Linked DNA regions of Hahella sp. HNIBRBA332. The protein of the gene in region 1 interacts with the protein of each later gene in a pairwise test. Links are inferred from orthologs where the notes say so. Each region holds a gene or a part of one and is shown in the gene's direction. Other genes may lie near its edges.

Evidence for each region. Proteins that work in one complex are often made in the same cells at the same time.
Region 2: the proteins of mrcB (region 1) and O5O45_RS30745 interact in binary tests that used the Escherichia coli proteins (3 or more experiments, as listed by UniProt). The link is inferred for Hahella sp. HNIBRBA332 from one-to-one orthologs.

What each region holds. Positions count from the first base shown.
Region 1 is NZ_CP132203.1:6,512,133-6,519,712, forward strand. What follows is about bases 2,726-5,735. They hold mrcB (penicillin-binding protein 1B), read left to right. Parts: upstream 2,726-3,071; coding sequence 3,072-5,399; downstream 5,400-5,735. Other genes in these bases: O5O45_RS28950 (bifunctional aminoglycoside phosphotransferase/ATP-binding protein), read right to left, coding at 2,726-2,882; O5O45_RS28955 (hypothetical protein), read left to right, coding at 2,919-3,056; O5O45_RS28965 (tetratricopeptide repeat protein), read left to right, coding at 5,415-5,735. Outside these bases: O5O45_RS28940 (cyclic nucleotide-binding domain-containing protein), read right to left, coding at 1-752; O5O45_RS28945 (pentapeptide repeat-containing protein), read right to left, coding at 768-1,109; more of O5O45_RS28950, read right to left, coding at 1,308-2,725; more of O5O45_RS28965, read left to right, coding at 5,736-5,900; hemL (glutamate-1-semialdehyde 2,1-aminomutase), read right to left, coding at 6,001-7,281; protoporphyrinogen oxidase HemJ, read right to left, coding at 7,374-7,580. UniProt on the Escherichia coli protein: Cell wall formation. Synthesis of cross-linked peptidoglycan from the lipid intermediates.
Region 2 is NZ_CP132203.1:6,905,557-6,910,367, forward strand. Bases 1-2,999 are described here. They hold O5O45_RS30745 (peptidoglycan D,D-transpeptidase FtsI family protein), read left to right. Parts: upstream 1-613; coding sequence 614-2,386; downstream 2,387-2,999. Other genes in these bases: rsmH (16S rRNA (cytosine(1402)-N(4))-methyltransferase RsmH), read left to right, coding at 1-222; ftsL (cell division protein FtsL), read left to right, coding at 222-617; O5O45_RS30750 (UDP-N-acetylmuramoyl-L-alanyl-D-glutamate--2,6-diaminopimelate ligase), read left to right, coding at 2,388-2,999. Also shown: more of O5O45_RS30750, read left to right, coding at 3,000-3,905; O5O45_RS30755 (UDP-N-acetylmuramoyl-tripeptide--D-alanyl-D-alanine ligase), read left to right, coding at 3,937-4,811. UniProt on the Escherichia coli protein: Essential cell division protein that catalyzes cross-linking of the peptidoglycan cell wall at the division septum. Required for localization of FtsN.

The sequences.
Region 1 (7,580 bases):
TCGTTGATGGTCCGAGCCATATTTTCCAGTAAATGGAAGCAGGTTTCCGGGTGGGCATGAATCAGACTGACGAACTGGGACTTGGGCACCGCCATGACCGTGCATGAATTCCCCGCCACAACAGTGGCGTTGCGAGGGGCGTTGGTCAGCGCGGCGATAGCGCCGAAAATTTCCCCTTCGTGCACTTCTCCAACTTCCTGTTCATCGATAAAGACTTTCGCGTCGCCCTTCATCATGGTGTAAACGTTATCTGCTTCTTCACCCTGACGAATGATGACGTCTCCCGGTTTGTAGCGGGTAAACCCAGCCTGGGGGCGATGTTGTTCTTTACTGATATCGCCATAGGCGTGGCTGAAAAGCGTCATCAGACCGACAACATAGCTTTGCCATGTATTGGCGAGTTGTTGGTTTTCTTTCAACAGTTCCTGAAAGGCGACGGGAGAGAAGCAATCCAGTTGCACAGGATCTTCACATACATAGCTGACAGTCGCGGCCTTAATGCCGCCTTCAATGCCTGCGACATCTCCGGGTTGAAGGATGTACGCGACGCGATTATCCATGACAGCGGAGAGCATTCCGCGTCTCACCAGACACAAGTGCCCGCGGGGAATGCGCCGGAACAGATCTGTGCCGGGGTATAGCTCAATATTGTTTGGGCTGGGAGGAAGCAATCTTTGCAGGCTGCGCGCGGAGCTGTTTACGTATTCGAGTAGGCCTTCGACGGAGGCCACGTGTTCACCAAGTAAAAACATAGGTCCGGTTCCGGTTCAACGACGGTAGCGTAGGCGCGTGCCATGGGTGACTGACATTACAATCTCATCTGGAGACAGCTCTTCAGGGAAATAACAGCCTGAGATTTTGGTGCTGGCGATACTGGCGCCTTCCAGGTCCGCTTTGCGGAAATCAATGCCGCGTAGATCCGCTCCGCGAAAGTACGCGCCTTTAAGGTCGAGGCCTGATGCATCAAGGCCTCGTAAATCCAAGCCGCGAAAATCACAGAGTTCAAAGCTGGGCACAGGGGATGACTGTTTCTGCTTATTGAACTCGTCGACCTTCTCAGAACGAAGCAGTTGATAAAGAGGGTGATCTATTATCTTGACCCGTTCCATTGAGCTGCACCTCCGGAAACAATTCTGCGACTGGGCGGATAAGGCCGCCCTGAGTAAACGCTAATCGGAGCGCCGTTATTGTAACGACGCATAATCGCAGTATAGACAGAGGTTTAAGTCAAGTCATGTAGTGTTCCGTAACAAAACAGAACGATAAAACGACGCAATCGCAGTGGCTATGGAGTGAGGCGGCGCAGCTCATGCTGCGCCGAGACGTTGTACTAACTTTTCAGTCAGGGTATGGATGTCCTCTGAGCTATCCGTGGCGACCACCAGCACATGAGGCAACTCGTCTTCCTGGAACGGCTCGTCCCGGGTAAGCTGCTTGTGCATGACCTCCACACCGGCTTCCGCAGGATCATCGTTCTTTGCTTTGCGGCGGTTTAGGCGGCGCTCAATTTCATCCAATGGCACGCGGCAATCCACCACAGCGAAGGGGATGCCTTCTTCCTCCGCCACTTTTTCCATCTGCTGGCGTTGATCGTAGCGAAGAAATGTGGCGTCGATGATTACCGCCGCTCCGCAGTGCAGCAGGGCGCGGGCGGTGTCGGCGAGATGGCTGTAAGTTTTAATAGAGGCGTCTTTGTTATAGATGCCCTGATCGCTGCCGGAAGCGCCAGTATTGTCTAGATGAGAGAAACCGAACAGGCGCTTGCGCTCTACGTCCGAACGCAGACGAATAGCGCTCAAGCGTTCCAGCAAACGCGAAGTGATAGTGGATTTGCCCGTGCCGGAAACGCCATGGGTGATGAGCAGAAAGCGCGCAGGCACATCCATGTAGCTTTCCGCCAACTCCAGGTACTTGCGATATTTGCGTACCTGTTCCGCCTTGGCCTCTTCGCTCAACCCTGGCGCGCCAAGGGTAAACAGCGCCACTTTACATCTCACCATGGCGCGGTATGACTTGTAGAAAGGCAGCAACTCAGCGCCGGCGTAATCGCCAGTCAATTCCAGGTATTTATTCAAAAACCGGTAGGACAGATGTTTCATGCCCCGATCTTCCAGGTCCATCATCAGGAAGGCGAGATCGTTATAGACATCTGTCCAGCGAAAATCCTCGTTAAACTCAATGCAGTCAAACAGAGTGACTTTATCTTCAAACAGGGTTACGTTGCCAAGATGCACATCGCCATGGCATTCGCGCACGAAGCCCTTATCTTTACGCGACTGTAGAAATGGACGCAGGCGCTCGTAGGTGCTTTGCGCCCAGCCTTCGATGTATTCCAGTTGCCGTAACTCCGCAGGATCCGACAGCATCGGGCGGACCTGATCGAAGTTTTGCTGCACTGGCGCGAATACTTGCTCAGGGTCGCCAAATTCACAGCTGCTGTCAGCGACAGCGGACTCTTGCATGTGGAAGTCCGCCAGTTGCTGGCTGAGAGCGTCCAGGTAGCGGGGCAGCTTATCTGAGTCATTGGGTAGCTTGCTGAGCAGATCGTTGGGATTGAACTGCTTCATCTTGACGGCGTATTCGATCACATCGCCATCGCCGTCAATGGAAGGCTTCGCCTCTGAGCCGGTAATTCTCACCAGCCCCTGGTAAATCTCCGGCGCCAGACGGCGATTGAGCCTCAGTTCTTCCTCGCAATAGAAGCGGCGGCGCTCCAGATCTGTAAAGTTAAGAAAGCCGAAATCCATGGGTTTCTTGATTTTGTAGGCGTATGGCCCGGTCAGGATGACCCAGGAGATGTGTGTTTCGACGAGTTGAAACTGTGTGACGGGATGTCCATAGACTGCCGGATCCTGCAGCGCTTTAATTAAGCTCTCGCTCACGCGTCGCTCCTTCTTATTTAATATTGCGAGGGTTTCATGCCACTGATTGCTGAAATTGGTTATGATAACCGCCGCGACCGCCCGAAAAACAATCATCTGGCGCACATCAAACGTCCTGAAACAACGCGTTTCAACGAGAATAAAAGGCAGCCGCGCCAGCAGACTAGAGCTTAAACCATCTACATTCCCATGTCGAAACCTAAAACAGCCCGCAAGCCTGCAAATAAGCGGCCCGGCAAGAAAAAGACAGCACCAAAAAGACGCATCCTTTCAATCCTTTTTAAAGTGACTTTGGTTCTCTCCGTATTACTGGTGATTTGGACCATTTATCTGGATGCGACCGTAAGAGAAAAGTTCGAAGGCAAACGCTGGCAGCTACCTGCACAGGTGTTCGCTCGCCCCATGGAGTTTTTTCCTGGTCAGAACTATACCCGAGGGCAGGTTGAAGAAGAGCTGAAGAGCTTGGGATACCGGCGTACGGATCGTCCGGGGCAGCCGGGAACCTATTCCATGTCTTCCAGCGCGCTGGAGGTTTACAGCCGCTCGTTCAAGTTTCCCGACGGAGATCAGAAAGCGCAGAAGTTTCGCCTGGACTTCGATAGCCAAGGCGTCAGCCGAGTAAGCGCCGGCGGTACGGATACGAACTGGTCCAGACTGGAGCCGGTGGTCATCGGCGGCATTTATCCCGCCCAGCATGAAGACCGTTTACTGGTGAGCCTTAAAGAGGTTCCGGATAGTTTAAAGAAGGCGCTGGTGGCGGTAGAGGATAAGAATTTCTACTCCCACTATGGCGTATCGCCTCTATCCATAATGCGGGCGACCTGGGTGAATATTCGCGCTGGGCGCGTCGTACAGGGCGGCAGCACACTGACGCAGCAGTTGGTGAAGAACTTTTACTTGTCCAGCGATCAGACCATTTGGCGCAAGTTCAACGAGGCCATTATGGCCTTGCTGCTGGAATGGCATTACGAGAAAGATGAAATTCTGGAAGCCTATTGTAATGAGATCTTCCTGGGCCAGGCCGGCGCCCGCGCTATTCACGGCTTTGGCATGGCCAGCCAGTTCTACTTCGGCGTGCCTGTACAGGATTTGACGCCGGAGAAGTCCGCCCTCCTGGTGGCGATTGTTAAAGGCGCTTCTTACTACAACCCGCGTAAACATCCTGAGCGTGCGCAAAAGCGTCGCGATTTGGTGCTGCAGATGATGGCGGATGGCGGGGTGATCTCCAATGAGCAAAGCGTCGGCTTCAAGAACCGTCCTCTGGGTGTGGTGGCGCAGCCGCGTTATTCAGACAGTCTCTATCCCGCATTTATGGACTTGGTTCGTCAGCAGTTGGATAAAGACTATCGCGAAGAGGATTTGCAATCAGAAGGACTGCGGATCTTTACCACTCTTGACCCTCTGGTTCAAACCCAGGCTGAGTCGGCGTTGAGTAAAACGGTGAAAGGGCTGGAGCGTAATAAGGCCAATCAGGGCCTGCAAGGCGCTTTGGTGACAACCGCGTTGGACAGCGGCGAGGTCGTGGCTCTGGTCGGCGGCAAAGACGCGCAGTTCGCCGGCTTTAACCGGGCGCTTGAGGCGAAGCGGCAGATTGGCTCTCTGATCAAGCCCGTGATCGCATTGACGGCTTTGCAGGAGAAAGACAAGTACACATTGGCGACGCCGATCAAAGATGAAGCGTTTTCCATTAAATTTGAAAATGGCGATGTGTGGGCTCCGCAGAACTATGACAAACAAACCCACGGCGAAGTGACTTTGCAGCACGCGCTGGCGCATTCCCTGAACCTGGCGAATGTTCGCTTGGGGTTGGAGCTGGGCGTGCCGGCGGTATTGGATCAAGTGCGTAAGCTGGGCGTGGAGACAGATGCGGCGCCCTATCCATCGGTGCTGCTGGGGGCGCTGAATTTGACGCCGCTTCAGGTCGCTCATCTGTATCAAAACCTGGCGTCCACCGGATTTGATACGCCTTTACGGGCTATTCGCGCGGTGACAAAACCCGATGGTGAGTTGCTGACAAGATATCCTTTTGATACTCATCAGGTTGTTGATCCCGCGTCGACTTATTTGCTCCAATACGCCATGTTCGATGTCATGCGAGAAGGCACGGGCCGACGCGTCTATCAGCGCTTTCCGGAAGACTATTCCTTGGCGGGAAAAACAGGTACGACCGACGACTACCGCGACAGTTGGTTTGTCGGCTTTAATGGCCAATACCAGACGACTGTGTGGCTGGGTAAAGACGACAACAGCGTGACCCGTCTGACAGGGGCGTCCGGCGCTTTGGAAGTCTGGATGAATCTGTATCAGCGATTGCCTCAGGTGTCCTTCGTGCCCACAACTCCGGAAACGGTTGAATGGGTGTGGGTGGATAGCGCTACGGGTAAAAAGTCGGACGAAGGGTGTGACGGTTCTGTCGCCATGCCTTTCCAGCGTGGTAGCGCGCCTGTCGAAGAGGTCGCCTGCGTCGGACGCGATAATGCACTGCAGCGTTGGCTGCGTAGCTGGTGGGATGGTTAATACCGGGGAATAATAATGATGCGATTGCTGAACAGAGTTTGTGTGTTGGGAATATTGGCGGTGATGACCGGGTGTGGCGTGAACCCTTACCGTAGCGCTACGACGGAGTCGGGGCCAGAGACGGCGCAGCCTTCGACGCCAGCGGCAGAAACGGCTGCGCCGCAGCAACCGGATCGCACGGGACGGCCCGTTTCGCCTCCGGTGCGTATTTCCCGAGTGGAGCCTACGCCGGCGGCTCGTCAAATGCTGGCGAATGCTGATGCCGCCGCTCGCGAAGGACGCTACGACCAGGCGATGCTGATGGTGGAGAGGGCGCAGCGTATGTCGCCAAAGGCTGGTGATGTTTATCTGGTGATGGCGCGTTTGCATTATGAGCAGCAGCGCTACGCCAAATCCGAGCAATTGTGTCTGAAGGCGTTGTCTCTTGCAGGGGATGATAAAGCTTTCAAGGAATCCGCGATGTATTCCCTGGATAAAGCGCGTCAGGCGCAGGGTAAGTAGCGCAGACATATTTGATTTTTGAGAAAGGGGGGAGCATTTTGGACTCCCCCTTGATCTGAACTTGTTTCAATCTGGCGACGGAGGCTCCCGCCGCTCAGCATTACATCGAAGCGAACAGGCTGGAGGCCGCATCCAGCGTCGCCTGAATGTCCTCATCGGAGTGCGCTGCGCTGACAAATCCCGCCTCATAGGCGGATGGCGCCAAGTACACGCCTTTATCCAGCATGCCGTGGTAGAACTTGCGGAAACGCTCCAGGTCACAACGGGTGACTTGCTCAAAACGGGAAACTTTCTTCTCTTCACTGAAAAAGAAGCCGAACATACCGCCAACCTGGTTGACGGTCAAAGGAACGCCCGCTGCCTGTGCGCGCTCCTGCAAACCTTTCGCCAGCGCTTCAGTTTTCGCGGCCAGTGCGTCATAAAAGCCCGGTTCGCTGATCTTGTTTAGCATGGTCAAGCCACAGGCCATCGCCAGAGGGTTGCCGGACAGCGTGCCAGCCTGATAAACGGGACCCAGTGGCGCGATGTGCGACATGACGTCGCGGCGGCCGCCAAATGCACCGACCGGCAGGCCTGCGCCGATGACTTTGCCAAGCGTGGTCAGATCGGGTTTGACGCCATAAACCTGCTGAGCGCCGCCCAGAGCAACACGGAAGCCGGTCATGACTTCATCGAAGATCAGCAGAGATCCATGCTCGTCACAAACGGCGCGTAACGTCTCCAGGAAGCCGGGTTCCGGTGGGATGCAATTCATATTGCCTGCGACAGGCTCAACGATAATCGCGGCGATTTCATCCCCGTGGCGAGCGAAAACTTCTCTGACCATGATTGCGTCGTTGTAAGTCAAAGTAAGAGTGTGTTCCGCCACGCTGGCGGGAACGCCAGGGGAGTCGGGAATGCCAAGGGTCAGCGCGCCGGAGCCCGCTTTCACCAATAGTGAATCAGCATGGCCGTGATAGCAGCCTTCAAATTTGACGATCTTGTCTCTTCCGGTGAACCCCCGAGCCAGGCGGATGGCGCTCATAGTCGCTTCAGTGCCGGAGTTCACCATTCGCACCATTTCGATGGAGGGAACCAGTTCGCATACTTTCTCCGCCATATCGATTTCGATACGGGTAGGGGCGCCGAAACCCAGGCCGTTGACAAGTTGACGCTCCAGAGCCTGACGCACGTCGGGGTGGGCATGACCCAGAATCATCGGCCCCCAGGAGCCGACATAATCGATATAGCGCTTATCGTCCTCGTCATACAGATACGCCCCTTCGCCCTTGCTGAAGAATACTGGGGCTCCGCCGACACCGCGAAACGCGCGCACCGGCGAATTGACGCCGCCGGGGATATGTTGCTGGGCTCGGCTGAAAAGTTCTTCTGAGATAGTCATGCCTGTTCCTGTATCTATGGCTTAAAAAGGACAATTATGCTGCGCATTGTCGGAACTCCGGATGGGGAATGCAAATATCGGAAATCCTGCGCTTAAAAAGGACGCACCACCACCATGATGACCACGCCGACCAACACCAGCACAGGGGCTTCGTTGATCCAGCGATAAAAGACATGGCTGCGTTGATTGCGGTCTTCTTTGAATACCTCTAACAGATGCCCGCAGTAGAAGTGGTAGCCAATCAAGGCCACGACCATTGTCAGCTTCGCGTGCATCCAGCCCTGGGCGAGATAGCCCGA
Region 2 (4,811 bases), 390 kb from region 1 along the record:
CGCTTGACGGTTATCAGCTTCCATTCTCTCGAAGACCGCATGGTCAAACAGTACATGCGAGATATTGTGCGAGGGCCCAAGACCCCGAAATGGCTGCCGGTGGTGGATGACGCGCCACCCAAAGCCAAATTGGTAGGTAAGAAAATCCGCGCAGGCGAAACTGAAGTCGCAGCCAATGTACGGGCGCGCAGCGCCGTAATGCGTGTATTGGAGAAATGTTGATGATTTTGATTCGTTCTACAGGTCAGGCTACGCCACTGACGACGAGACGCAGCAAAACGGTTCGTGAGCCGATTTTGCCTGTCGTATTGGAGTGGTGGGGTGAGACGTGCCGCCTTGCTGCAAGCATGATCAAGGGGCGGGCGCTGATTACTTTGTCATTGCTGGCGACTCTGGTGGTGTCCGGCGTCGCCACGGTTTATGCAGTGCACTTGAATCGGCAGCAGTTTATTGAGCTGCAGACGCTGCAGCGGGATAAAGACCGCTACGAGCGTGAATGGACCCAGCTATTGCTGGAAGAAAGCGCCTGGAGCGCTCATAGCCGAGTGGAGCAGATTGCAGATCAGCGCTTCGGTATGCATGTGCCTGACGCCACCAAAATAGAGATTGTGAGATGAAAGCCAACGACCGGCGGACAGCTCGGCGTGGGGCCATGGAGCAGGCCGAGAGCGGGCAAGCGGCTCCGGCTATGCTTTGGCGTTACTATGCCGTGGCTATCATGCTGGTTGCGTGTTTTATTGTGCTGGTCTGGCGCGTCGTTGATTTGCAGGTGATTAATCATGAATTCCTGCGCTCGCAAGGCGATATGCGCACCGTTCGGGTCGAGCCGATTCAGGCGACCCGCGGCAAGATACTGGATCGCAATGGCGAGCCTTTGGCGGTCAGCGCGCCGGTCGTGACATTGTGGGCGAACCCCCAAGAAGCGCAGGAGAATGATGAAGGCTGGCGTAAGCTGGCGGATTTGCTTGGCATGCAATCCGACGAGATGGTGAAGCGACTGCGCCGTCATAAGAGCAAAGAGTTCATATACGTACAGCGTCAACTATCGCCAGAAACCGGACGACTGGCGATGGAGCTGAAACTGCAGGGGTTGTACGCAAAGCGCGAATTCAAACGCTATTACCCTGCTGGGGAGGTGGCGGCGCATATCGTAGGTATCACGGATATCGACGAGAAAGGCCAGGAAGGCGTTGAGCTGGCTTTTGACGAGTACTTGCGCGGCGTTAATGGCAGCAAGAAAGTGCTGAAAGACCGCCGCGGGTATGTGATCAAAGATTTGAGCCTGCTGCAGGACGCGCAGTCCGGTACTGATTTGCAACTCAGCATCGATTTGCGTCTGCAGTATATGGCGTATCGGGAGTTGAAGGCGGCGGTTGAGGCGCACCACGCCAAATCCGGGTCATTAGTGATATTGGATGTGAGGACCGGAGAGGTGTTGGCGATGGTGAATCAGCCCTCGTTCAACCCCAACAATCGAGACAGTATGAACCCCTCGGGGTTGCGAAATCGGGCGGTGACGGATTTGTTCGAGCCCGGGTCTACCGTCAAACCCTTGTCGATAGCCGCGGCGCTTAAGACAGGGAGTTTTACAGCAGAAACCCGGATCAACACCAGTCCGGGTTTCCTGCGTTTGAATGGTCAGACAATTCGCGACGCTCGCGACTACGGCACTCTGGACCTGGTTTCCATTATCACCAAGTCCAGTAACGTCGGCACCAGCAAGGTGGCGCTGAAAGTCGGCGGAGAAGCGGTTTTTGAAACCTTCTACCAAGCCGGCTTTGGACAGTCGTCCGGCATTGAGTTTCCAGGGGAAGCGGTAGGTGTATTGCCGAACTTCACCAAGTGGCAGCCTATTCGTCTGGCGACGCTGTCATATGGTTACGGGCTGTCCGTTACTGCGCTGCAGTTGGCGCAGTCGTATATGGCGATCGCAGCCGATGGCGTGCGCATGCCAGTAAGTTTGATCAGGGGCGGGCAGCAAGGCGTTGCTCCGCAACAGGTTATGCCGGCTGGCATTTCCAGGCAGATCAGGGAAATGCTGGAGACAGTGGTGCTGAAAGGCGGTACTGGAACCCGAGCGCACGTCGCCGAGTATCGTGTGGCGGGGAAAACAGGCACTACTCACAAAGTGGGTGAGCATGGGTATGCGGATGACGCTTATAACGCGGTGTTTGCAGGCTTGGCGCCGGTTGAGAAGCCCAGACTGGCGATGGCGATCGTGATGAGTGAACCGCAGGGCTCGGAATATTACGGTGGAGAAGTCTCTGCGCCGGTTTTCGCCAGAGTGGTGGCTAATGCGTTGCGCCTGCTGAACGTGGCGCCGGATCGGACTATCCCTATGGTCGCAGGAGCAAGCGGCTCCGACAGCAAAAGGAATGGAGGCTGATATGCCAGGTGTCGCGCAACAACGACTGGCGGAACTGTTGAAAGGGATCACGGAAGTGCCGGCCGCTTTGGATTGCTGGCTGTCTGATATCCAACTGGACAGCAGAAAAGTTACCAGCGGCGCTTTGTTTATCGCAGCTGAGGGCGTCAGTTCAAACGGCGCTCAGTATGTGGAAGATGCTTTGGCCAGAGGTGCTCGTGCAGTGCTGCTGCCGGGAACGCGTCAGCACGTTTATGAAAAAGGCGATGTGGTCTTTATTGAGCTCGACAATGTGCGGCCAGTAGTCGGGATTGTCGCGCACCGGTTTTTCGGGCAGGCGACGCATCGCATGAAAGTGGTGGGAGTTACCGGCACTAACGGCAAGTCTTCCGTCACTCATTACGTCGCGCAACTGGCGGAAGGGCTGGGAATGTCAGCCGCAGTAGTCGGCACGCTTGGTTACGGTCGTCCGGGCAGCCTGAAGGCAACGACGCATACCACGCCGGATGCGGTGTCTTTGCACCGGGTGCTGGCGGAGCTGCGCGATGAAGGCATTGAGCTGGTGGCGATGGAAGTGTCCTCTCATGCGCTGGATCAGGATAGAGTGGCGGGCGTTAATTTTGATGTGGCGGTACTGACCAACATCACTCGGGATCATTTGGATTACCACGGCACGCTTGAGGCGTACGCTGAAGCCAAAAAGCGGCTGTTCTTGTCGGGTTCAGTGCGCTGGAGAGTTTTCAATCAGGACGACCCTTACGGCGAGCGATGGGCGCAAGAGCTGAAAGGGCCGAAAACGCTGACGTTCAGCGTAGGAAAACGAGATCTGAGCGCGGCGGATGTGTGTGCGGAAGACGTACATTTTGACGCGGATGGAATGAGCTTCGAGCTTGATTTTGGCGCGACGCGGGAACCGGCGCGGCTGGCGCTGGTTGGCGAGTTTAATTTATCCAATGCGTTGGCTGCATGTGCGGCCATGTCGGCGTTGAAGGCGGAGCCGCAGGCTGTGCGTCAGCAGATGGCGCGATTGACGCCAGTGGCTGGACGTATGCAACCGCTGCATGAAGACAAGGCGCCGACTGTCGTGGTGGATTACGCACATACGCCGGATGCTTTGGAAGTTGCGCTGAAGGCCGCGCGGAGGCACTGCGCCGGACGTCTTTGGTGTGTGTTTGGGTGTGGCGGCGACCGTGATCCAGGCAAGCGGCCTTTGATGGGCGCAGTCGCTGCGCAGTATGCGGATGAAGTGGTGCTGACTGATGACAATCCTCGCGGGGAGGATCCAGAAAGTATCGTCGCCCAGATATTGAAAGGCGCAGACCAAGGCGCGCACTTTCAATTGGTGCGTCCTCGAAATGACGCTATCCGCTTCGCGGTGGAGCATGCCGCCCAGGAGGATGTGATTCTGCTGGCTGGCAAAGGGCATGAGGATTATCAGGAGATTCAAGGGCGGCGCATGCCGTTCTCAGACATAGAGATAGCCCGCGACTGTCTAGCCTCTGTCGCTGGCGCGCGAAGTTCCGCCAACGGCGAAATTTGAAAAAGAGATAGTGACGATGATCGGAGACTGGTTGACAGATGACATAGCGAAAGCGGTCGGCGGCGTAGCTGAAGGCGACAATGTCGCTTTTACTCGCGTAACGACCGACTCCCGGGCGGATTGCTCCGGCGCTTTGTTTGTCGCGCTGAAAGGCGACCGCTTCGATGGTCATGAGTATATAGACGCCGCTGTCGCTCAGGGCGCTGTCGCTATACTGGCGCAACGCAAAGTGGCGGCGGGTGTGGCGCAGATTGTCGTGCCGGACAGCTTGGCTGGTCTGGGACGACTCGGCGCACTGAATCGTAATCGCTTTAAAGGGCCAGTGGCGGCTGTTACTGGGAGCGCGGGCAAGACAACAGTGAAAGAGCTGTTGGCTTCTATATTGTCCCAGCGCGGCGACGTATGTAAGACCCAGGGCAACTTTAACAACCACATTGGCGTGCCTTTGAGCCTCCTGCAGTTGACTGAAGGACACAAAAGCGCGGTGTTTGAGCTGGGAGCCAGTGCCGTGGGAGAGATCGCCTACACGGTGGCGCTTGCGCGTCCGCAGGTGGCGATTCTGAATAATGCCGCGGCGGTGCATGTTGAAGGGTTTGGTGATCTGGCGAGCATTGTTAAAGCCAAGGGCGAGATCGTTTGCGGCTTGCCTGAGGATGGCGTGGCGGTGCTGAACAAAGATGACGCCAATTTCTCTGCATGGGTGGAAATGGCGGGTGCGCGCAAAGTTATCAGCTTTGGTATGGATGAATCTGCGATGGTGAGAGCGCAAAACGTGAACCTGGAGCTGAACGGCTCCACGTTTCGGTTGTGCGCGCCAGAAGGAGACATTGATGTGACTTTGCCCTTGCCGGGCGCGCACAACGTTCGCAACGCTTTGGCGGCTGCGGCCGCCGCACTGGCGTTGGG